One region of the Isoptericola sp. NPDC057559 genome, then DNA from elsewhere that is predicted to be linked to it. Evidence: predicted binding sites of a transcription regulator. Region 1 holds the regulator's gene; each other region holds the start of a gene.
The links. Region 1 encodes LexA, which represses DNA repair genes until DNA is damaged. Its sites were predicted from a motif close to TCGAACANNTGTTCGA; they were not measured.
Positions count from the first base shown of each region.

Region 1 (7,830 bases):
CGGCGTCACCCGGCTGCACGCGGCGCCGCTGGCGGTGGCGGGCCTCATCCGCACGCACCTGCTCGGGGAGGCCACGGGCGTCTTCACCTCCGCGACCCTCGCGCTCGGCGGCACCTTCGACCCGGTCGCGCGGTCCCTCGGCCTGGCGGGCTCGGGCGGCACGGACGAGACGGCCGACTGGACCGGTCTCGACGTGGGCAGCCCGTTCGACTACCCGCGCCAGGGGATCCTCTACGTCGCCCGGCACCTGCCCGCCCCGGGCCGCGAGCCGACCACCGACGCCCAGCTCGACGAGATCGGGGGCCTCATCGAGGCCGCCGGCGGCCGCACCCTCGGGCTGTTCTCCTCCCGGCGCGCGGCGCTCGCCGCGGCCGAGGCGATGCGTGAACGGCTCGACGTGCCGATCCTGTGCCAGGGCGACGACCAGCTGCCCACCCTGGTGAAGGCGTTCGCCGACGACCCGGCGACGTGCCTCTTCGGCACCCTGTCGCTCTGGCAGGGCGTGGACGTCCCCGGGCCCAGCTGCCAGCTGGTGCTCGTCGACCGGATCCCGTTCCCGCGCCCGGACGACCCGGTGAAGGCCGCCCGGGCTCGCTCGGTCGAGCAGGCGGGCGGCAACGGGTTCATGCAGGTCTCCGCCACGCACGCGGCGCTGCTGCTGGCCCAGGGCGCCGGCCGCCTGGTGCGCACGGGGGACGACCGGGGCGTCGTCGCGGTCCTCGACCCGCGGCTGGCGACGGCCCGCTACGGGTCGTTCCTCACCCGGTCGATGCCGGACTTCTGGCCCACCACCGACGGCGAGCTGGTCCGCGCTGCGCTGCGGCGCCTGGACACCTAGCCTGGGCCCGTGGACGGCACACGCAGCACGACCAAGCTCGCGATCGTCGGCGCCGGCGCGGTGGGTTCCACCCTCGCGTACGCGGCGCTCGCCCGGGGGGCGGCGCGCTCCGTCGCCCTGATGGACGTCAACCGCGCCAAGGTCGAGGCCGAGGTCCTCGACCTGCGGCACGGGAGCATGTTCATCCCGCAGGCGGAGATCGAGGGCTCGGACGACGTCGAGGTGTGTCGCGGGGCGGACGTCGTGGCCGTCACCGCCGGGGCCAAGCAGAAGCCGGGCCAGAGTCGCCTGGACCTGGCCGAGGCGACCGTGGGCCTCACCCGCACGATCCTGCCGCAGCTCCTCGAGGTCGCCCCGGACGCGGTCTACCTCATGGTGACGAACCCCGTCGACGTGGTGACGTACGCGGCGCAGGAGATCAGCGGGCTGCCGCGCGAGCGCGTCTTCGGCAGCGGCACCGTCCTCGACTCCTCCCGGCTGCGCGACGCGCTCGCCCGGCACTGCGGGGTCGCCGTCGGCAACGTGCACGCGAACATCGCGGGCGAGCACGGCGACTCGGAGATCGTGCTGTGGAGCTCGGCGACGATCGCCGGGGTGCCGCTGCTGGACTGGCGCCCCTTCCGCGGGCGGCCGCCGCTCGACGAGCCCGCCCGGCACCGGATCGCCACGGACGTGGTGGAGTCCGCCTACCGGGTCATCGCCGGCAAGGGGGCCACGAACTACGCCGTGGGGCTGGCGGCGACCCGCATCATCGAGGCGGTCCTCAACGACGAGCACCGCGTGATGAACGTGTCGTCGCGCCTGGACGGCTTCTACGGGATCAGCGACGTCTGCCTCTCCGTGCCGTCCCTCGTCGACCGGCGCGGTGTGGCGGAGACGATCGACACCCCGCTGTCCGACGACGAGGTCGCCGGCCTGCGGGCGTCGGCCGAGGGCATGCGCGAGGTGCAGCGCCGACTCGGCCTCTGAGCCCCTGACGCGCCGGACCCCCGGCCCGGTGCGGGCCGGGGGTCCGGCGTCTCGTCAGAGGCTGCGGAGCACGGCCACGACCCGGCCGAGCACCTGGGCCTCGTCGCCCGGGATGGGGGAGTAGGCGGCGTTCTGCGGCATGAGCCACGTGTGGCCGCCGGTCTGCTTGAAGGTCTTGACCGTCGCCTCGCCGTCGATCATCGCGGCGACGACCTCGCCGTTCTCCGCGACCGGCTGGCTGCGCACGACCACCCAGTCGCCGTCGCAGATGGCGGCGTCGACCATCGAGTCGCCCGCCACCTTGAGCAGGAACAGGTCCCCGTCGCCGACGACCTGGCGGGGCAGGGGGAAGACGTCCTCGACGACCTGCTCGGCGAGGATCGGGCCGCCCGCCGCGATCCGGCCCACGAGCGGGACGTAGGAGGGTGCCTCGGCCGGCTGCGCGTCCGAGCCGGCGACCGACCCGGCGACGAATCCCGGCGTGCGCGGCGCGGAGACCTGTCCCTCGCCGTCCGACGTCGCGGGCGCCTCGGGGTCGACGACCTCGATCGCGCGCGGCCGGTTGGGGTCGCGGCGCAGGAAGCCCTTGCGCTCCAGGGTGGTGAGCTGGTGCTTGACCGACGAGGGGCTCGCGAGGCCCACGGCCTCGCCGATCTCCCGCATGGTCGGCGGGTACCCGCGGTCCTCGACGGAGCGCCGGATCGTCTCGAGGACGCGCCGCTGGCGCGGGGTGAGCCGGTCGGCCGAGGGGACGATCTCGCTCACCGACGCGAGCGCGGCCTCGGGGGCGACAGGCGTGTCCTCGGGGGTCTCCTGCCGCGCCGGCCACGGCGTGGCAACCGTCGTGGACGCCGGGGCCTGGTCCCGTCCGCTGGTCATCGCGTTCTCCGTCCTGCAGGGGCGCGGCCCGCGGGCGGGCCGATGAAATCCGACAAACCTTCCATCGCGCTGCTGGTCACTCTAGGCCAGTTCCGGCCCGACATCAAACATCTGTTCGATCAGCCCTCGACCGTGTCGCCGGGACGTGGTACACCTAGTACAGCAGTTCGACGTACAGGTGTTCGACGAACGGATGTTCGACGGCAGCCGCCCGACGGGCGACGACGCGACGTGAACCGGAGGCAGGACGATGCAGAACCCGCGCAGCACCACCGACGCACCCGGGTTCCTCGGGCTGGGCGGGCTCCGGCTCACCCGGCGGGGGCGCGTCGTGATCGCCGCCCTCGTCCTGCTCGTGCTGGTCGCCGCCGGGCTCGTGGGCCAGCGCGCCGTCGCGGACGCGCCGGGGTCGGGCGTGGAGGTCCGGCTCCACACGGTCCAGCCGGGCGAGACCCTGTGGCAGTACGCGCGCTCGGTCCGGGACACGGGCGACGACCTGCGTGACGTCGTCGCCGACCTGCGCCAGCTCAACGGCCTCACGACGGCCGAGCTGCAGGCCGGTCAGGTGGTCCTCCTGCCCGAGGACTGAGCGCGCGCTGCGCGACCTGGGCGGCGACGGTGCGAGGATGGACCCTGCTTGCGCCGGGCGCGGCGTCCCGCTTACCTTGTCGGGCAGCCGGGCGCCGGTCCGGAGCCGAGCGCAGGAGACCAGCGATGCACTGCCCGTTCTGCCGCCACGCGGACTCGCGAGTCATCGACTCGCGCACCTCCGACGACGGTTCGTCCATCCGCCGACGGCGGCAGTGCCCGGCGTGCCAGCGCCGCTTCACGACGATCGAGACGGCGAGCCTGTCCGTCGCCAAGCGCTCCGGCGTCACCGAGCCGTTCAGCCGTGACAAGGTCGTCGCCGGGGTGCGCAAGGCGTGCCAGGGCAGGCCCGTGAGCTCCGACGACCTCGCGCTGCTGGCGCAACGGGTCGAGGAGACGCTGCGCGCGTCGGGTCGTCCCGAGATCGAGGCGAACGAGGTCGGGCTGGCGATCCTGGGGCCGCTGCGCGAGCTGGACGAGGTGGCCTACCTGCGGTTCGCGAGCGTCTACCAGTCGTTCGAGTCCCTCGAGGACTTCGAGAGCGCGATCACCTCCCTGCGCGCGGAGCGCGAGGCGCGTGCCGACGACGCGGAGCGGGACGGGGGCACCGAGGGCGCGGAGCCCGCGACCGTCGGCCGCGACGCGTCGCGCTGACCCAGGGCTCAGCGACCGTTCGCGGCCCCCGGGTGCCCGCTCCGGGCGCAATGCTCTTGGCGCGACGCGCGGCGGTAGAGCATGCTGGTCGGCACCAGGTGCTGCGCGGTCTGCCGTGCGAGCACGTCCACCCCGACGATGACGAGGTGATCGTGATGACGACGGACGACGCCAAGGGCGCCAAGCCCAGCGAGGACACGAAGGCGCGCTTCCGGGAGGCGCTGGAGCGGAAGAACGCCGCCAGCCACCCGACCGCCGGCAAGGACGGCAACACGGGGCAGGTGCACGGCTCGGAGACCTCCGGCCCCGTGCAGAAGATGTTCCGCCGCAAGTCCGGCTGAGCAGTCCGGTCCCACGACCACGCGAGGGCGTCCCCGGGTCTCCGGGGACGCCCTCGGCGTGTGTCGGCGTGTGTCGGCCTGTGTCGGCGTCGTGTCAGCGCGCGGCCGGGCCGGGCGGGAACTCGGGCCGCTCGAAGGCGTCGCGGATGCGCAGCCGGATCGTCGACGGCATGGCCTGCAGCTTCGCGGAGGCGCCGCGCTGCGTGACGTCCGAGATGTCCGTGACCACGTAGCCGACCTCGCCGCGGGTGGCGAGCATCTGCGCCTCGATGTTGGCGCCGTGGTCCGCGAAGACCTGGTTCACGGCGGCGAGGACGCCCGGCACGTTGCGGTGCAGCAGCATGATGCGGCCCACGCCGGTGTGCGCGAGCTGCAGGTTGGGCAGGTTGACCGAGAGGGTCGTCGAGCCGGTCTGCACGAAGTCCCGGAGCTTCTTCGAGACGAACTCGCCGATGGCCTCCTGCGCCTCCTCGGTGGAGCCGCCGACGTGCGGCGTGAGGATGACGTTGGGCAGGCCGCGCAGCGGGGAGGTGAACTCGTCGCCGCGCTTCTTCGGCTCGGCCGGGAAGACGTCGACGGCGGCGCCGCCCAGGTGGCCCGACAGGATGTGCTCCCGCAGCGCCTCGAGGTCGACCACGAAGCCCCGCGAGAGGTTGAGGAAGATCGCTCCCGGCTTCATCCCCGCGAACAGGTCGGCGCCGAAGAGGCCGGCGTTGCCGGGGCGCCCGTCGACGTGGATCGTCACGGCGTCGGCCTCGGCGAGGAGCTCCTCGACCGTCTCGACGCGGTGGGCGTTGCCCAGCGAGAGCTTCTCGGCGGTGTCGTAGAAGACGACCCGCATGCCGAGGTTCTCCGCGAGGACCGACAGCTGGGAGCCGATGTTCCCGTACCCGATGATGCCGAGGGTGCGGCCGCGCACCTCGTGCGCGCCGTCGGCGGTCTTGTCCCACACGCCGTCGTGCAGCGCCTTGTCCCGCACGCTGAGGCGGCGGGTCAGGGAGATGATCTCCGCCACCGCGAGCTCCACCACCGAGCGCGTGTTGGAGTAGGGCGCGTTGAACACGGCGACACCGTGGGCCGCGGCCGCGTCGAGGTCGATCTGGTTGGTCCCGATGGAGAAGGTGCCGACGGCCTGCAGGCCGGGGACGCTCTCCAGGACCTTGCGGGTCACGGTGGTCTTGGAACGGATGCCGAGGATCTGGAAGTCCGCGAGGGACTCGATCAGCTCGGCCTCGTCGAGCGCGCCGGAGCGCGTGACGACCTCGATGCCCGCATCACGAAGATTCTGGGCAGCGACGGGGTGGACGTTCTCGAGAAGGAGGGCTCGCAGCACGAGGCCATGGTGCGCCGTGCGGGCCCGCCCCCACAAACGCGTCTCACGCCGCGGCGAGCTCGACGATCCCCGCGGGCAGCGGCTGCTCGTGCACCACGACGAGGCGCTGGGTGGGCCGCGTCATCGCCACGTAGAGGTCGGAGGCGCCACCGGGCCCCCCGGTGACGGCCACCGGCTCGACGAGGACGACGGCGTCGAACTCGAGGCCCTTGGTCTCCCGCGGGTCGAGCACGACCACCTGCGCGTCCTCGGGGCGCTGCGCGCGCAGGCGGTCCGCCTCCGCGCGCCCGAGCGCGCCGGGGAGCACCTCCGCGACGATCGCGCGGAGCGCGTCGACCTCGTCGGCCGCGGCCACCACCGCGACCCGCCCGGCGCCGTCCGATCCCACGAACCGGGCGGCCAGCGCGGCCACCTGGTCGCGCACCTCCTGGACGAGGGCGGGCCGCGCGGGGCCGGACGGCGTGACGCGGGCGAGCTCGAGCGCCCCGGGCACCTCGCGGGCCGCCGTGAGCGGCGAGGTGGGTAGCCCCGCCGCCGCGGCCATGCGCTGAGCGGCGTCGGCGACGGCGGCCGGCGTGCGGTAGCTGACGGTGAGCTCCTCGAGGCGCCAGGAGCCGCCCAGCACGGGGTCGAGGGCCTGGCCCCACGACCGCGCGCCGGCGGCCGACGACGTCTGCGCGACGTCGCCGACGATCGTCATCGAGCGGGTCGGCACGCGACGCACGAGCATGCGCCACGCCATGGGGGAGAGCTCCTGCGCCTCGTCGACCACGACGTGGCCGTAGGTCCACGTGCGATCCTCGGCCGCGCGCTCCGCGGTGGTCAGGCGAGGCCCGGTCGACTCGAAGCGGGACGCCAGGGTCTCGGCGTCCACGAGGCCGCCGCCGGCGCCCGTGGACTCGAGCACCGAGCGGGCGTACTCGAGCTCGGCCGCGCGCTCCGCGGCACGGGCCTTCGCCTCGGCGCGCGCGATCGAGCCGTCCTCGCCGAGAAGCTCGGCGGCCTCGTCGAGCAGCGGGACGTCGGCCTCGGTCCACGGCGCGCCGGGCTCGCGGCGCACGGCGGCGCGCTCGGCGGCGGACAGCTCGGGGGCGGCCTCCGCGAGCCGGTGGGGCTTCGCGAAGAGGTCGGCGACGAGCTTCTCGGGCGAGATCGGGAACCATGCGAGGTTGAGCGCCACCCGCACGTCGCGGTGGGAGCGCAGGTCCTCCGTGACCATGGCGACGTCCTCGGGCGCGAGCTCGGTGTCCGCGGCGGACCGGTACTGGTCGACGAGGCGGGCGAGCATGTCCCGGACGAACGACGCGCGGGCCTCGTTGTGCGGCTTGTGGGTGCGGCGGGCGCGGGCGATGGCGTCGCGGACGTCGCGCCGGCGCACGACGAGGTCGTAGCCCTCGAGCCGGAACCGCACGTCGCGCTCGGGGACGCGCTCGCGGGCGCGCACGGCGCGGCGGACGACGTCGCGCCACAGGAGGCGGCCCTTGATCTCGGTGGCGACGGGGTCGTCGACGGCGGTGGCACGGATGCCGGGGAGCAGCTCGCCGACCGTCGTCGCGACCACGCCGGTCTCGCCGAGCGAGGGCAGCACCTGGTCGATGTAGCGCAGGAACGCGCGGCTCGGGCCGACCAGGAGCACGCCGCTGCGCTCCAGGACGCGGCGGTGCGCGTACAGCAGGTAGGCGGCGCGGTGCAGCGCGACGGCGGTCTTGCCGGTGCCCGGCCCGCCCTGGACGACGAGAGCGCCGGCGAGCTCGGCGCGGATGATCCGGTCCTGCTCGCCCTGGATGGTCGCGACGATGTCGGTCATCCGGCCCGTGCGCCGCGCGGCGAGCGACGCGAGCAGGGCGCCCTCGCCGGAGAGCGTCGAGGCCGCGAGCGTGCCGCCGCCCTCCTCGCCGTCGTCCCCCTGCAGGGCGTCGAGGTCGAGCACCTCGTCCTCCAGGCCGGTGACGCTGCGCCCCGAGGTCACGAGGTGCCGCCGGCGTCGGACGCCGGCGGGGTGCAGCGCCGTGGCGCGGTAGAACGGGGTCGCGGCGGGCGCGCGCCAGTCCGTCAGGAGCGAGCGGTGCTCGGCGTCGGCGAGGCCGATGCGACCGACGTACCGCGTGCCGCCGTCGTCGAGGTCGAGGCGGCCGAAGGCGAGCCGGTCCTCGACGGCGTCGAGCTGCGCGACCCGGTCCTCGTAGAGGGTCGCGAACGCGTCCCGCTCGCTGCGGTTCTGCGGAGAG
Region 1 covers NZ_JBHVFQ010000042.1:5,213-13,042, reverse strand. Annotated here, with positions in the region: gene ACFU5J_RS21090 (ATP-dependent DNA helicase) at 1-838, shown strand, start outside; gene ACFU5J_RS21085 (L-lactate dehydrogenase) at 848-1,807, shown strand; gene lexA (transcriptional repressor LexA) at 1,862-2,686, opposite strand; gene ACFU5J_RS21075 (LysM peptidoglycan-binding domain-containing protein) at 2,937-3,275, shown strand; gene nrdR (transcriptional regulator NrdR) at 3,401-3,928, shown strand; gene ACFU5J_RS21065 (DUF5302 domain-containing protein) at 4,084-4,269, shown strand; gene serA (phosphoglycerate dehydrogenase) at 4,364-5,602, opposite strand; gene ACFU5J_RS21055 (HelD family protein) at 5,646-7,830, opposite strand, start outside.

Region 2 (7,830 bases), on a different contig from region 1:
CGGCTGGGCTCAGGAGTGGTGGTGGTGCTGGTGGTGAAGTTGCTGGTCATCCTCGTAGATGCCCTTCGTGTCAGGGTGCGCCTCGCGGCGCCCCGTCAACCGGTGCCTGCACTGCCCCGCGCGGGGCGCTTGCGCCGACCTCCTCGTCTCGCGCTCTGTGGGCGTGTGCGGAGGCCCGCAACGCTCACGGAAATATCTCTCCTCCATTGGAGCGATGGAGTGGAAAATATTCACGCGACGGCGCCACGTCAACAGGCAACACGGACCTGTGACCGTACTGGTATAGATCACCCGCTCCAGGGCACCGGCGCGATCAGCCCGCGGGCGCGGAGAGACGCACCGGAGCCGGTTCGATGAGCACCGAGAAGTTCACCGAGCGAGAGATGAAGCACAGGGCGTGGGCACGGTGATGGAGGGCGCTCACCGCCTCGTCCGTGGCCTGGGGTCCGGCGTCGACGGTGACGCGCGGACGCAGGGTGACGTCGGTGAACTGGCCCTCGCCGCGGGACTCCACGCGCATCGTGCCCGTGGTGTCGTCCACGTACTCGCGCACGACGAGTCCCGACTCCGCCGCGAGGTGCAGGAACCACAGCATGTGGCACTGCGCCAGGCTCGCGACGAAGAGCTCCTCCGGGTTGTACCGGGAGGGGTCGCCGCGGAACGCGGGGTCGGCGCTGCCCGCCAGCGCGGGCTTGCCGGCCAGCACGACCTGATGGTCGCGCGAGTAGGCGGTGTACGACGTCGTGCCCGCCCCGCCCCCGCCCGGGTCGGGCCAGGACACGGTGACGGCGTAGTTGTGGTGCGCACCCATGGCCCACACGCTAGGGCGTCACGCCGCGCTGCGCCCTCCGGACCGCTTCGTCGTGCCCTTGCCCTTCCCGGGCTCCTTCGCCTTCGCGGCGCCCTTGCCCTTGGCCGTGCCCGCACCCTTCGCGGAGCTGCGGGTCCGGGGTGCCGAGGACGCCGAGGTGGCGGCGGCGCTGCGCGTCGACGTCCGGCCGGCCACGGGCACGGCCGGGTGCTCGTCGAGGATGCGCGCGAGGAACGTGCCGGTGTGGCTCGCCTCGACCCGGGCCACCTCCTCCGGGGTGCCCTCCGCGACGACCGTGCCGCCGCCGGAGCCGCCCTCGGGGCCCATGTCGACGATCCAGTCGGCACTCTTGATGACGTCGAGGTTGTGCTCGATCACCAGGACGGTGTTGCCCTTCTCGACCAGCGACTGCAGCACGCCCAGCAGCTTGCGGATGTCCTCGAAGTGCAGGCCCGTCGTCGGCTCGTCCAGCACGTAGATGGTGCGGCCCGTGGACCGCTTCTGCAGCTCGCTCGCGAGCTTGACGCGCTGCGCCTCGCCACCGGACAGGGTCGGGGCGGGCTGCCCGAGCCGCACGTAGCCGAGGCCGACCTCCACCAGCGTGGTGAGGTAGCGCGAGATCGCCGGGAACGCGGCGAAGAACTCCGCGGCCTCCTCGATCGGCATGTCCAGGACGTCCGCGACGGTCTTGCCCTTGAAGTGCACCTCGAGGGTCTCGCGGTTGTACCGCGCCCCGTGGCAGACCTCGCACGGCACGTAGACGTCCGGCAGGAAGTTCATCTCGATCTTCAGCGTGCCGTCGCCGTTGCACGCCTCGCAGCGCCCGCCCTTGACGTTGAACGAGAAGCGGCCCGGCCCGTACCCGCGGACCTTCGCCTCCTCCGTCTCCGCGAAGATCTTGCGGATCCGGTCCCACACCCCCGTGTAGGTGGCCGGGTTGGACCGCGGCGTGCGCCCGATCGGCCCCTGGTCGACGTGCACCACCTTGTCGAGCTGGTCCACGCCGGTGACCCGGGTGTGCCGGCCGGCCACCTGGCGCGCCCCGTTGAGCTCGTTCGCGAGCACGGTGTGCAGGATCGAGTTCACGAGGGTGGACTTCCCCGAGCCGGAGACGCCCGTCACCGCGGTGAGCACGCCCAGCGGGAACGACACGTCGATGCCGCGCAGGTTGTTCTCGCGCGCGCCGACGACCGTCACCTTGCGGCGGGGGTCCGTCGCACGACGCTCCGCCGGCAGCGCGATCGAGCGCCGACCGGACAGGTAGGCGCCCGTCATCGAGCCCTCGGCCTCGAGCAGCCCGGCGTAGTCCCCGGAGTGCACGACGCGCCCGCCGTGCTCGCCGGCGCCGGGGCCGACGTCGACGATCCAGTCCGCGGCCCGGATCGTGTCCTCGTCGTGCTCGACGACGATCAGCGTGTTCCCGAGGTCGCGCAGGCGCGTGAGGGTCTCGATCAGACGGCGGTTGTCCCGCTGGTGCAGGCCGATGGACGGCTCGTCGAGCACGTACAGCACGCCGACGAGACCGGAGCCGATCTGCGTGGCCAGCCGGATGCGCTGCGCCTCGCCGCCCGACAGGGTGCCGGCCGGGCGCTCGAGGGACAGGTAGTGCAGGCCGACGTCGACGAGGAAGCCGAGCCGGGCGTGGATCTCCTTGAGGACCTCGGTCGCGATCGCGCGCTCGCGCTGCCCCAGCTCCAGGCCGTCGAGGAACCGCTTGGCCTCGTCGATCGGCAGCCGGCAGACGTCCCAGATCGACTTACCGCCGACGGTGACGGCGAGGACCTCGGGCTTGAGCCGCGCGCCCGAGCACACCGGGCACGGGACCTCGCGCATGTAGGCCTCGTACTTCTCCTTGGACCAGTCGGACTCGGTCTCCCGGTGCCGCCGCTCCAGGAAGGTCACCGCGCCCTCGAAGCCCGTGGAGTACTGCCGCTCGCGGCCCCACCGGTTCTTGTAGCGCACGTGCACCTGGTGGTTGCGCCCGAAGAGGATCGCGTCGCGGGCACGCTGCGGCAGCGCACGCCACGGCACGTCCATCGAGAAGCTCATCTCCTCGGCCAGCGCCGTCAGGACACGCTCGAAGTACTCCGACGACGTCAGCGCCCAGGGCACGACGGCGCCCTCGCGCAGCGTCCTCTCCTCGTCGGGCACGACGAGGTCGGGGTCGACCTCGAGCCGGAAGCCGATGCCGGTGCACTCCGGGCACGCGCCGTACGGGGCGTTGAACGAGAAGGTGCGGGGCTCGATCTCGTCCAGCGCCAGCGGGTGGTCGTTGGGGCACGCCCGCTTCTCGGAGAACTTGCGGACGCGGTCGAGGTCGTCGATGTCGGCGTCGACGAGCTCCACCATGACGAGCCCGCCGGCGAGGCGCAGGGCCGTCTCCACCGAGTCCGTCAGCCGCCGCTGCACCCCGTCGCGGGAGACGAGGCGGTCGACCACGACCTCGATGTCGTGCTTGAGCTTCTTCTCCAGCGCCGGCGGGCTCGTCAGCTGCACCACCTCGCCGTCGACCCGCGCGCGGGCGAAGCCCTGCGTCTGCAGCTCGGCGAACAGGTCGGCGTACTCGCCCTTGCGCCCACGGACGACCGGGGCCAGGACCTGGTAGCGGGTGCCCTCGGGCAGCTCCAGCAGCTTGTCGACGATCTGCTGCGGCGTCTGCGAGCGCACCGGCTCGCCGCACACGGGGCAGTGCTGCGTACCCGCGCGCGCGAACAGCAGGCGGAGGTAGTCGTAGACCTCCGTGATCGTGCCGACCGTGGACCGCGGGTTGCGGTTGGTCGACTTCTGGTCGATCGACACCGCGGGCGACAGGCCCTCGATGAAGTCGACGTCGGGCTTGTCCATCTGCCCGAGGAACTGGCGCGCGTAGGCGGAGAGGGACTCCACGTAGCGGCGCTGCCCCTCGGCGAAGATCGTGTCGAACGCCAGGGAGGACTTGCCGGAGCCCGACAGACCGGTGAAGACGATGAGCTCGTCACGCGGGAGGTCGAGCTCGACGTTGCGCAGATTGTGCTCGCGGGCGCCGGAGATGACGAGGCGGTTGCTCACCCGGGCATCCTACGTCGGCGCGCCGACATTCGTACAGGCGTTCTATGCGAACGGGGGCGTCGATCCGGTCACACCGCGACACCGGGCCGGGCCCCTGGACGCGGGCCGCTCCCCCGACCGGCGGGTGCTTGGATACGGCCATGCCCGTCTTCGCCGTCACCTACGTCTACGTCACCGACCCAGACCGCCTCGCCGAGGTCCGGCCCGAGCACCGGGAGTTCCTGCGCGGCCTGCACGAGACCGGCGCGCTGCACGTGTCCGGCCCGCTGCCCGCCACCCCCGACGGCGAGCCCGGGGGCGCCCTCCTCGTCGTCGAGGCCGACGACGCCACGGCCGCCCTCGAGCTGCTCGGGGCCGACCCGATGCGTCGCGAGGGCCTGGTCGCCCACCGTGCGGCACGAGAGTTCGTGCCGGTGATCGGCGGCTTCGCCGCCTGACCCGACGACGAGGGCCCCGGACGACGTGTCGTCCGGGGCCCTCGTCGTGTGCGCGGCCACCGTCAGCGGCCGGGCGCCTCCGGACCGGACGGGGTCGTCTCGGCCGTGCCCTCCGGAGCGGTGCCTCCACCCGCCACGTCGGTCGCCGTCGCGCCCTCCGGCGCGCCCGTCGTGGCCTCTGCCGCCACCACGGCGGTGCGGTGCGTCTTCGCGAGGCTCGCGACGGTCGCGATCGCGATCGACCCGAGGATGATCACGAGCGACAGCCAGATCGGGATCTCCGGCGCCCACTCGACCGGCTCGCCGCCGTTGAGGAACGGCAGCGTGTTGGTGTGCAGCGCCTCGAGGATGAGCTTGACGCCGATGAACCCGAGGATGACCGCGAGCGCGATCGGCAGGTACACCAGCCGCTCCAGGAGACCGCCCAGCAGGAAGTACAGCTGCCGCAGGCCCATGAGCGCGAAGATGTTCGCGGTGAAGACGATGAACGGGTCCTTCGTCAGGCCGAAGATCGCCGGGATCGAGTCGAGCGCGAACAGCAGGTCCGTCGAGCCGATCGCGACGAAGACCACGAGCATCGGCGTGAAGAGCTTCTTGCCGTCGACGACGGTGCGCACCTTCGCCCCGTCGTACTTCTCGCTCAGCGGCAGCACGCGCCGCAGCATGCGGATCGCGACGTTCTCCTTGTACTCGTCCTCGTCGTCACCCGCGACCAGCTTGATCGCGGTGTAGATGAGGAACGCCCCGAACAGGTAGAACACCCACACGAACTGCTCGAGGATGGCCGCGCCCGCCAGGATGAACGCCCCCCGCAGCACGAGCGCGATGATGATGCCGACCATGAGCACCATCTGCTGGTGCTGCTTGGGCACGGCGAAACGGGACATGATGATGACGAAGACGAACAGGTTGTCGACGCTCAGCGAGTACTCGGTGAGCCAGCCGGCGTAGAACTCGCCCGCCGGCGCCGCGCCCCCGACCGCGAGCATGACCAGCCCGAACACCAGCGCCAGGCCCACGTAGAAGGCGACCCACAGGCCGCTCTCCTTCATCGACGGGACGTGGGGTCGGCGGCCCACGATCGCGAGGTCGACGGCCAGCAGCAGGATCAGTGCTGCGAGCGACGCCGCCTCGAACCAGAACGGCAGCTCGTGGGTCATGCATCTCCTTCAGGGGTGGAAGCGGGCTCGGCGGCCGCTCGGACCTGCCTGTCCCGCCGGTCGCGCGCGAGGGAGGCGATCGTCGTGACGGCGAGCACCACCACGATGAAGCCGAGGGAGACCGTGGTCGGGATCTCGGGGATCGCCTCCACGTGCTGCCCGCCGTTGACGAACGGCACCTCGTTGGTGTGCAGGGCATGGATCACCAGCTTGACGCCGATGAAGCCGAGGATCGCCGCCAGGCCGTAGTTGAGGTAGACGAGCCGGTCGAGCAGGCCGTCGACGAGGAAGTAGAGCTGTCGCAGGCCGAGCAGCGAGAAGGCGTTGGCCGCGAAGACGAGGTACGTCTCCTGCGTGAGGCCGAAGATCGCGGGGATGGAGTCCACGGCGAACAGCAGGTCGGCACTGCCGATCGCGACCATGACGATGAGCATCGGCGTGATGAACCGCTTGCCGTCGATCTTCGCGATCATCTTGTCGCCGACGTAGGTCTCCGTCGTCGGGAACAGTCGCCGCGTCAGGCGCAGGACGCCGTTCTCGTTCCACTCCTCGTCGTGCCCCGTGCCCGAGCGGGCCTGGACGATCGCGGTCCAGATGAGGAACGCGCCGAAGACGTAGAAGACCCAGGCGAAGTTCGCGATGATCGCGGCACCCGCGGCGATGAAGATCGTGCGCAGCACCAGGGCGATCGTGATGCCGATGAGCAGCACGCGCTGCTGGTACTCCCGGGGCACCCGGAAGCTCGTCATGATGAGGACGAAGACGAACAGGTTGTCGACGCTGAGCGACTTCTCCGTGATGTAGCCGGCGAAGTACTCCCCGCCGTACTCGCCGCCCCACACGATCCAGACGACGACGCCGAACACCAGGGCGACCGCGACGTAGGCGAGGGACCACGTGGCGGACTCGCGGAGCGTCGGGGCGTGCGGGGTGCGCACGTGGCCGACGTAGTCGACGGCGAGCATCGCCAGGATGACGACGACGGTGACGATCCAGACCCACAAGGGCACGTTCATGGACAAACCTCCGGTACGTAGCACTGAGCACCGGAGGTCTTCCCCACCCGGACGGGCTGCGCGCCGTGCGTCCGGGCCGAAGAGGCCGGACCGGCGTCGGTGCCGGACGTGATGACGACCTCATCGTGGGCGGGGTACTCCCCTCCAACCCGCATACCCTACATGACACCCCGGGCGACGAATCCGCGCACGTCAGGGGGCGAATCCGACGCGACGACGCAGGTCCGAGGCCCTCCGGCGCCGCCCCGACGTGACGACCTCGCCTCAGGCCGTGGCCGCCTGCATCTGCCGGAGCTCCTTCTTCAGGCCGCCGATCTCATCGCGCAGCCGGGCGGCGACCTCGAACTGCAGCTCCGCCGCGGCGGCGTGCATCTGGTCGCTCAGCTCCTGGATCAGCTCCGCGAGCTCGCCCGCGGCCGCGCCGGCGAGGCGGTTGCCCGTCGTCGCGCCCTCCTTCGGCGACCCCGGGACGGGCGCGCGGCCCCGCCCCTGGCCCGAGGCGGGCGCCTTCCGGTACCCGCCGGAGAGCAGCTCCTGGGTGTCGATGTCCTCGCGGGCCAGCATGTCGGTGACGTCGGCGATCTTCTTGCGCAGCGGCTGCGGGTCGATGCCGCGCTCGGTGTTGTACGCGACCTGCTTGGCGCGGCGGCGGTCGGTCTCGTCCAGCGCGTACCGCATGGCGGGCGTGATCTTGTCCGCGTACATGTGCACCTGGCCGGTGACGTTCCGGGCCGCGCGGCCGATCGTCTGGATGAGCGACCGCTCCGACCGCAGGAAGCCCTCCTTGTCCGCGTCGAGGATCGCGACGAGCGACACCTCGGGCAGGTCGAGGCCCTCGCGCAGCAGGTTGATGCCCACCAGCACGTCGTACTCCCCCAGCCGCAGCTCGCGGAGCAGCTCGACGCGCCGCAGCGTGTCCACCTCCGAGTGCAGGTAGCGCACCCGCACGTCCTTCTCGAGGAAGTAGTCCGTGAGGTCCTCGGCCATCTTCTTGGTGAGGGTGGTGACGAGCACGCGCTCGTCCTTGTCGACGCGCTCGCGGATCTCGTGCAGCAGGTCGTCGATCTGGCCCGTGGTCGGCTTGACGATGACCTCGGGGTCGACCAGCCCGGTCGGGCGGATGACCTGCTCGACGACGCCGTCCGACATCGACAGCTCGTAGTCACCGGGCGTCGCGGACAGGTAGACCGTCTGGCCGATCCGCTCGACGAACTCCTCCCAGCGCAGCGGCCGGTTGTCCATCGCGCTCGGCAGGCGGAACCCGTGCTCGACGAGCGACCGCTTGCGGGACATGTCGCCCTCGAACATGGCGCCGATCTGCGGCACCGTCTGGTGCGACTCGTCGATGACGAGCAGGA
Region 2 covers NZ_JBHVFQ010000004.1:192,251-200,080, reverse strand. Annotated here, with positions in the region: gene ngcE (N-acetylglucosamine/diacetylchitobiose ABC transporter substrate-binding protein) at 1-50, opposite strand, end outside; gene ACFU5J_RS06945 (OsmC family protein) at 314-811, opposite strand; gene uvrA (excinuclease ABC subunit UvrA) at 830-3,859, opposite strand; gene ACFU5J_RS06935 (YciI family protein) at 4,000-4,296, shown strand; gene ACFU5J_RS06930 (TerC family protein) at 4,359-5,456, opposite strand; gene ACFU5J_RS06925 (TerC family protein) at 5,453-6,472, opposite strand; gene uvrB (excinuclease ABC subunit UvrB) at 6,737-7,830, opposite strand, start outside.
Region 2: a site for LexA is predicted at 3,889-3,904, ahead of uvrA (excinuclease ABC subunit UvrA). Genes of this name have one in related genera too.

Region 3 (7,830 bases), on a different contig from region 1:
GGCAGGAGCTGGCGGCCGGCTTCCCGCTCGGCAAGCGGTTCAAGTCCGCCGAGGTGACGCGCGTGTGCGACGGCAACGCCGTGCACCTGGGCCACCACGCCAAGGCGGACGGCCGGTGGCGGGTCTACGCGTTCGCCGACGCCGCCGCCCCGGGGGCGCGGTCCGCGCTCGACTCGTGGGCGGCCTGGCTGGCGTCGCCGGAGTCCCCCGTGGCCCGGTGCACGCCGGACGGCGCCGACGTCGACGCCGTCCTCGACGTGAAGGTCGTCTACCAGCAGGCCTTCCAGGACGTGGACCTCGCGGAGGTCCCCGAGGTGTTCCGGCCGCAGACCGGACCCCTGGGGCTCACCGACTGGGAGAAGGTGTACGCCGCCGGGCCCACCGTCTGGACCGGGGACGACATCTTCGCCGAGCGAGAGCTCTCCCGCGACGGGGTGGTGGTCGTCGTGCGCCCCGACCAGTACGTGGCGCACGTGCTGCCGCTCGACGCCACCGACGAGCTCGCCGAGTTCTTCGCGGGGGTGTTCGTCGGCCGCTGACGCCGTCCCCGCTGGTACGTTCCGGGCCATGCTGATCCGTCATCGAGGAACCGCGCCCACCGTCGACCCGTCGGCGTACGTCGCGCCGACGGCGGTGCTGGTCGGCGACGTGCGCGTCGCCGCCGGGGCCCGGATCCTGCACGGCGCCGTCCTCACCGCGGAGGACGGCGCCGTCGTCGTCGGCCGCGACACCGTGGTCATGGAGCAGGCGCTCGTGCGCGGCCGCCGCGGCCACGACGCGCGGCTGGGCGACGCCGTGCTGGTGGGCCCGCACGCGCACGTCAACGGCAGCGTGGTCGAGGACGAGGCGTTCGTCGCGACCGGTGCCGCCCTGTTCCCGGGGAGCCGGGTCGGCGCCGGCGCGGAGGTGCGCATCCACGGCGTCGTGCACGTCAACACCGTCCTCCCGCCGGGCGCGGTCGTGCCGATCGGGTGGGTCGCCGTGGGCGACCCGGCCCGGATCCTGCCGCCCGGGAGCCACGACGAGATCTGGGCCGTGCAGCGCGAGCTCGACTTCCCGGGCACGGTCTACGGGACCGCGCGGGACACGCCGGCGCGCGAGACGATGCGCCGCCAGTCGGAGTTCTACGGCGCGCACCGGGACGACGAGGTCGTCGACCCGGGGTAGCCGTCGTCGTGCGCGCGGCCCCAACCCCTGCGAATACTGGGGCGGAGGCGTCGCCGACGACGCGCGCCAGGAAGGGGCCCTGCCATGGCCGACCTGATGATCGACTACATCACCTCGCTCGACGGGTTCGGCTCCGCCGAGGGGTGGCCGGGGCTGTGGGGCATGGGCGGCCCGGACTACTTCGCCTTCCTCGAGCGGGACGGCCGGCTGGAGTTCACCACCCTGCTGGGCGCCACGACGTACCGCCTCTTCGCCCAGTTCGCGGAGACGGGCGAGGAGGAGATGGCCGAGGTCACCGCGCGCCCCAAGGTCGTGTTCTCCCGGACGCTCACCGAGCCGCTGGAGTGGGCGAACACCACGCTCGTCCCGGGCGACGCCGTCGAGGCCGTGCGCTCCATGAAGCAGGAGGGCGTCCCGCTCCGGACGATCGGCAGCCCGGGCCTCGCCCGGTCGCTCCTCGTCGCCGGCCTGGTGGACCGGGTGCGCGTGGTCGTGTTCCCGGTGGTCAACGGTGCCACCGGTGGCGACCGCCTCTACGACGGCTGGCCCGACGTCCGGCTGGAGCTCCTCGACAGCCGCACCCTCGACGGCCGGCTGCAGCTGTTGGAGTACGCCCCGACCGTGCTGGACGGGCCGCCCGGGACGGACTGAGGCGCGATCCCGAGGCGGTCCCGTCAGTACGGCGGGTCGTCCTGGTAGGTGGCAGGGGGCTCGACCGATCCAGCGACACCCGCGGCGGCGCTCTGGCGGGTCGGACGGCCGGGATCGAGCTCGGGATCGGGCTCGGGATCGGCCTGGCGGGTGAAGTGCCCCGCCTCGGTGGCCCATGCGTCGAGCTGGGCGAGAGCGTGGTCGGCGGTGCCGGGGGCGGTGAGGTAGGTGCGGCCGCGGGGTGAGGTCCAGGCCAGGACGCCGTGGTCGGCCTGTTCGACGTGCCAGCGGGACTCGTGCTTCAGGGTGTGGTGCCTGCGGCACAGGTGAGCCAGGTTGTCGGCATCGGTGGGGCCGTCCTCGGCCCAGGCGGTGGTGTGGTCGACGTCGCAGCGGCGAGCGGGCACGCGGCAGCCGGGGAATCGGCAGGTGACGTCGCGCTGGGTGAGGAACGCGCGCAGGTCGGCGGGCACGGTGTAGCTGCGGCGGTCCACGGTGAGCATCGCGCCGGTGACGGGTTCGGTGAGCAGGCGTCGCAGGGTGGGCGCGCGGGCGGCCAGGTGGCGTGCGGTCTCCGCGTCGACCGGTGTCGTGCCGTCCAGCAGGCCGGGGGATTCGCCGGCCCCGGCCAGCGTGGTGACCGGGACGGTCACGTGCACCACCGGCCGGACCGTGCGGGCCAGGGTGGCCAGCGGGTCGGGCAGGTCTGGTGGTGCGGTTCCCGGTGCGGTTCGTGGTGTGCTGCCTGGCCCGGCACCTGCCGTGGCGCCTGGGCCGGGTGCCTCGACCGGTGGGCTGGCGATGCCGTCGTCGAGCAGGAGGGCGGTCAGTGTGGCCGCGCGCAGCTGCCCGACGCCGCGTGGGTCGCCGTTCGTCCTGGCACGGGCGGCTGTGCGGTGCAGGCGGTCGTAGGCGGCACGCGCGACCGGGGTGGGTAGGTGTGCGGTCAGCCAGGACATCCCGTCGGCGCCGTCGTCGACCCACACGTTCGCCTTCAGGGCGGCGGCCTCATGGCGGACCTCGGCGGGCACGGGGTGCAGGCGGTCGCGGGCGGCGCGGACGAGCGCCCCGAACCGTGCCGCCGTCAATCCGGGGGCCCGGTCCAGGACCGTCCGCTCGACCTGTCCTGCGACGCTCGCGGGCAGGTCGCCGACCGCGTCGGCGAGCTTCGCCGCGTGCTGGTAGGAGATGGTCCCCGCGCACAAGGCGTCCAACGTCGCGGTCGCCTTCGAGGCCAGCACCTGGGCGTCCGCGAGCCAGCCGGCCGCGACGTGCTCGCTGACCCCGAGCGCGCACCCGACCTCCGCCACCAGCGCCCGGTGCGCCACCGAGCCACGTCGCTCCGCCGTCGCGGACGACACTCGCTCCATCTCGACGTCGAGCAACGCCTCCGGCACCACCCGCGCCGCGGCCAGCACCCGAGCGAGCGCGACCGTGCGGCGACCCGCCGCCGCGTTCACCATCGCCTGCTCGTCCGCGGCCTGTTCCAGCACAGCATCCAGCCGGGAAGCGGCGGTGCTGGGCGGTGTGGCCATACGAGTAGCCAACCACCCGCCACCGACACTCCCTCGAACACGTGTTCGAGCCTCCATGGCGGGTGAAGCGACCCCCAGCGCAGGGCCAGCGGCTTCCGCGTGGCGAGCACGCCCAGCATCATGAGCACGTGAAGAACGCTGGTCGCGCCGGCGTGGTCGCTGCGGTCGTCCTCGTCCTGGCGACCGCCTGCACCGACGACCCGCCGCCTGTCGACCCGACGTCGCCCGCCGCGTCGTATGTGCGCTCCGGGCCGTGGAACGAGGGCGACGCGGCGGCGCTGGACGGCCTGCTGCAGCTCGTCGACGGCTGCCTGGTCGTCGAGAGCGACGGCACGACGATCGTGCCCGTGTTCCCGTCCGACTTCGCCTGGGACTCGCGGGCCCGGACGCTCGAGGCCTTCGGGCTCACCTTGACCGTCGGCGAGCAGGTGCACCTGGGCGGCGGCATGACGAGCGGCCCTGTCGAGCACCTCCCCGACTCGTGCAGCGGGGAGCAGTTCCTCGTCCAGAGCGGCCAGAGCGAGCCCCGCGAGGGCTGACGCCCCGACCTGGGACGAGCCGGCACGCACCCGCTCCTGGGCTCACGTCCGGGGAGCCGTCGTCCGCAGGAGCTGCGGGGAGGACGCGAAGCCGAGCCGCTCGTCAACCGGCACCGCCCTGCGGCTGGAGTGGACGGTCACGTGCGCCGCGCCATGACGTGTCGCATGCTCCGCCGCGGCCTCCACGAGCGCGGTGCCGAGGCCGCGACCGCGGTGGTCCGAGCGGACGAAGACGGTCTGGATGTCGGCCGACAGCCGACCGGTGGCACGGGGGCGCGGGACCCGCGGGACCCGCGGGACGAACGCCACCCATGCCATCCCGACGACCTCTCCGTCCGTGCTCCGGGCGACGAAGGCGGCGTGCGAGTCGCCGCGGTGGGCCCACCATCGACCGAGCTCGGCGGCGAACTCGTCGACCGCCTCGTCGTCGCCCACCTCGCCGGCGGTGTCGACGTACAGGAGCTGTGCGAGGTCCACGACGTCGGCGGTGGTCGCCCGGCTGATCAGCATGGGTGCAGTCTGGCGCGACCAGCCGCGCTACCGCGTGCGGCTCACCCGCAGGACCTCCTCCTGCCACGGGGCGACGACGGTCGAGGAGATGCGGCAGTCGAGCATGAGGAAGCGGCGCTGCCCGACGGGCTCGCGCGCCCACGTCCCGAGCCGGTCGAGGTCGTCCAGGGTGCGCACGACCACGCCCTCGGCGCCGACGGCCGCGGCGAGCGCGGCGAAGTCGGTCTCGGGGATGCGCATGGGCTCCTCGGCGAGGCCCTGGCGCCCGTAGACGTGCACCTCGGCGCCGTACACGGCGTCGTTCCAGACGACGGCGACGCCCCGACCGCCGGCGGTGCGGACCGCGGTCTCGAGGTCGGCGAGGGCCATGAGCCCGCCGCCGTCGCCGGTGGTGAGGACGACGGTCGCGTCGGGCAGGGCCGCGGCGGCGCCGGGCACGCTGGGGAACCCGAGGCCGATGGACTGGTAGGCGGTGCCGACCATCATCATGCGGTCGGGGGAGGCCACCGGCCAGTACATGTTGGCCCAGCCGATGAAGTGGCCGCCGTCGGAGACGACGACGCGGTCGGCGGGCAGCAGCGCGCCGATGCGGCTCGCCACGCCGCGGGGGTCGAGCCGGCCGTCGGCGGCGATCCCGTCCGCGGGGCCGGTGTCGTAGGTGCGGGCGGCCGCGACGCCCACGGAGTCGCGCCAGCCCGAGGGCACGGCGCCGAGGGCGCGCAGCTCGTCGAGCAGCGCGCGCGTCACGAGGGCGGCGTCCCCGCGGATGAACGAGCCGACGTGGCGGTGGGTCGCCGCCTCGGCGGTGTCCACCTGGACCACGCGGGTGCCGGGGGAGAAGAGGTCGCCGAACCGCATCGTGAACTGGTTGAGCGACGCGCCGACCACGACGGCGACGTCGGCCTCGCGTACCAGCGACATCGCGCCGTCGGCGCCGAAACCGCCGGCGACGCCGAGGTCGTACCGGCCGTCGGGGAACACGCCCCGGCCGAGCGCCGTCGACGCGGTGAGCGCGCCGGTCGCCGCGGCGAGCTCACCCAGCGCCTCCCCGGCGCCCGCGAGCCAGGCGCCGCGGCCGGCGAGCAGCAGCGGCCGCTCGGCACCCGCGAGGGCGCGCGCGAGGTCGGTGATCGCGGCGGCGTCGAACGGGCCCACGGGTGCGAGCGGCCCGGGCAGCGCCGGCTCGGGCGCCTCGGGGACGGGGCCGGCCTCGCGGGCGGCGACGTCGTAGGGGATCGCCAGGACGACGGGCACCCGGTAGGTCAGGGAGTGCTCGATCGCGATGACGGTGGTCGCGGCGGCGTCCGCGCGGCCGACGGTATAGGTGCGGGCGCCGACGGCGGCGGCCAGCGCGATCTGGTCGACGTCCCACGGGCGCGGGCCCGACGTCGGCTCGTCGCCGGTGAGCAGCACCAGGGGCACGCGCGCCTGCGCGGCCTCGGCCAGCGCCGTCAGCGTGTTGGTGAAGCCGGCGCCGTAGGTGGCGGTGGCGGCGGCGATGCGGCCCGACGCGCGGAAGTACGCGTCGGCCGCGACGACGCCACCGGCCTCGTGCCGGACGGCGGTGAAGCGCGCGGACGTCGCGCGCTCGACGTCGTCGAGGAACCAGGCGTTGCCGTTGCCCATGACGCCGAAGACGTGGTCGACGTGCTGGGCGAGGGTACGGGCGACATGGGCGGACACGGTGGGCACGGGGCCTCCAGGGAACAGTGACGGATGAGTGGTGCGGTCCGTATGTGTCCCGTGCGAGCCCGGCGCCGGTCGGTGGACGACTCCGACGACCGGGCTGCCGCGCGCCCCTTTTTCGAGCGCAGGCGGTGCGTGTCCGCCTCGACACCGGGGAGCATAGTCCAGCCCGGTGCCCACCGTGCGGCGTCAGCCCAGGTCGTCGAGGAACAGCTCCACCACCGGCACGGCGACGTCCGGCCGCACGGTGGGCAGGTGCAGCGTGAGGGTGCCGGCCGGCTGGCCGCCGGGGTTGGTGTTCCACGCCTTCTGGTCGGGGTCGGTGCGGGAGGTGCGCAGCTCGGAGCCGTCGTTCAGCAGCTGCGCGTACCGGACCCGGTCGGCGAGGCCGCGCAGGTGCACGTGCCCGAACGGCCAGGCGAACAGGTGCACGTACAGGCGGTCGCCGCGCTGGGTGAGCACGGCCCCGGGCGGCAGCCCGGGCGCGACGGCGGCGGCGAGGTCGGCGTCGGCCGGGCCGGCCCCGGTGATCGACCGACCGTGCAGGCGGGTCCACGCACCGAGCGCGGCCAGGGTCGTGGTGTCCCGGGCGGGGACGGCGCCGCGCCCGTCGGGCCCGATGTTGAGCAGCAGGTTGCCGCCCTTGGAGACCGTGTCGACGAGCATGCGCACCAGCAGGTCGGGGTCCTTGAACTTCGTGTTGTCGCGGTCGTAGCCCCAGCTGCCGTTGAGCGTCTGGCAGGCCTCCCAGACGACGAGCTCCCCGGCGGCGTCGCGCATCGGGGCGTCCGGCTGGTACTGCTCGGGGGTGACGAGGTCGCCGGGGATGCCGAGGCGGTCGTTCACCACGGCCTGCGGCTGCAGCTCGCGGACCAGGGCGAGCAGCTTCTCGGCCTCCCAGTCCTCGGGGTACTTGCCGCGCCAGCCGTCCTTGTCCTCGGCGAACGTGAAGTCGAAGAACACGTAGTCCACCGGCCCGTACCCGGTGAGCAGCTCCCGCACCTGGGCGTGCAGGTACTCGCGGTACCGGGCCATGTCGCGGCCCTCGTTGAGCGCGTGGGCGTCCGGGTCGTCCCGGCGGGGGTGCACGTGGTCCACGGTGAAGTCGGGGTGGTGCCAGTCGATGAGCGAGTGGTAAAGCCCGAGGTGGAGGCCCTCCTCGCGGACCGCCTCGGCGAGCTCGGCCACGAGGTCGCGCCCGCGGGTGCGGGCGATGCTGTAGTCGCTGACGGCGGAGTCCCACAGCGCGAAGCCGTCGTGGTGCTTGGTGGTCAGCACCACGTACTTCATGCCGGCGTCCTTCGCGGCGCGGGCGATCGCGCGCGCGTCGAAGAGGTCCGGGTCGAACACCTCGGCGTAGCGTGCGTACTGCTCGGCGGTCTGCTTCTCGAAGCTCATCACCCACTCGTGCCGGGCGGCGGCGGAGTAGAGGCCGAAGTGCACGAAGAGGCCGAAGCGGGCCTCCGTGAACCAGGCCTGCTCGGGGCGCAGGGGCGGGGCGGCCGGGGTCATGCGGATCACTCCTCGTCGAGCGGGCGGTGCCGGTAGAGATATGACGTATCGGGCGTGCGCTCCGAGCCTATCGGCCGCACACGGGGGTAGCGCAAGGGGATCGACGGCCTATAGGTTGGATGAATTGCCCCAGGCCGAGGGAGTCCGGATGTCCGACGTCGTCGTCGACGCGCACCATCACCTGTGGGTCCGCGCGCGGACCCCGCAGCGCTGGATCGACCCCACGACCA
Region 3 covers NZ_JBHVFQ010000002.1:114,883-122,712, forward strand. Annotated here, with positions in the region: gene ACFU5J_RS03470 (FAD-dependent monooxygenase) at 1-539, shown strand, start outside; gene ACFU5J_RS03475 (gamma carbonic anhydrase family protein) at 568-1,167, shown strand; gene ACFU5J_RS03480 (dihydrofolate reductase family protein) at 1,252-1,818, shown strand; gene ACFU5J_RS03485 (DUF222 domain-containing protein) at 1,842-3,353, opposite strand; gene ACFU5J_RS03490 (hypothetical protein) at 3,482-3,892, shown strand; gene ACFU5J_RS03495 (GNAT family N-acetyltransferase) at 3,935-4,402, opposite strand; gene ACFU5J_RS03500 (thiamine pyrophosphate-binding protein) at 4,430-6,094, opposite strand; gene ACFU5J_RS03505 (alpha-L-fucosidase) at 6,278-7,600, opposite strand; gene ACFU5J_RS03510 (amidohydrolase family protein) at 7,749-7,830, shown strand, end outside.
Region 3: a site for LexA is predicted at 3,387-3,402, ahead of ACFU5J_RS03485 (DUF222 domain-containing protein). Genes of this name have one in related genera too.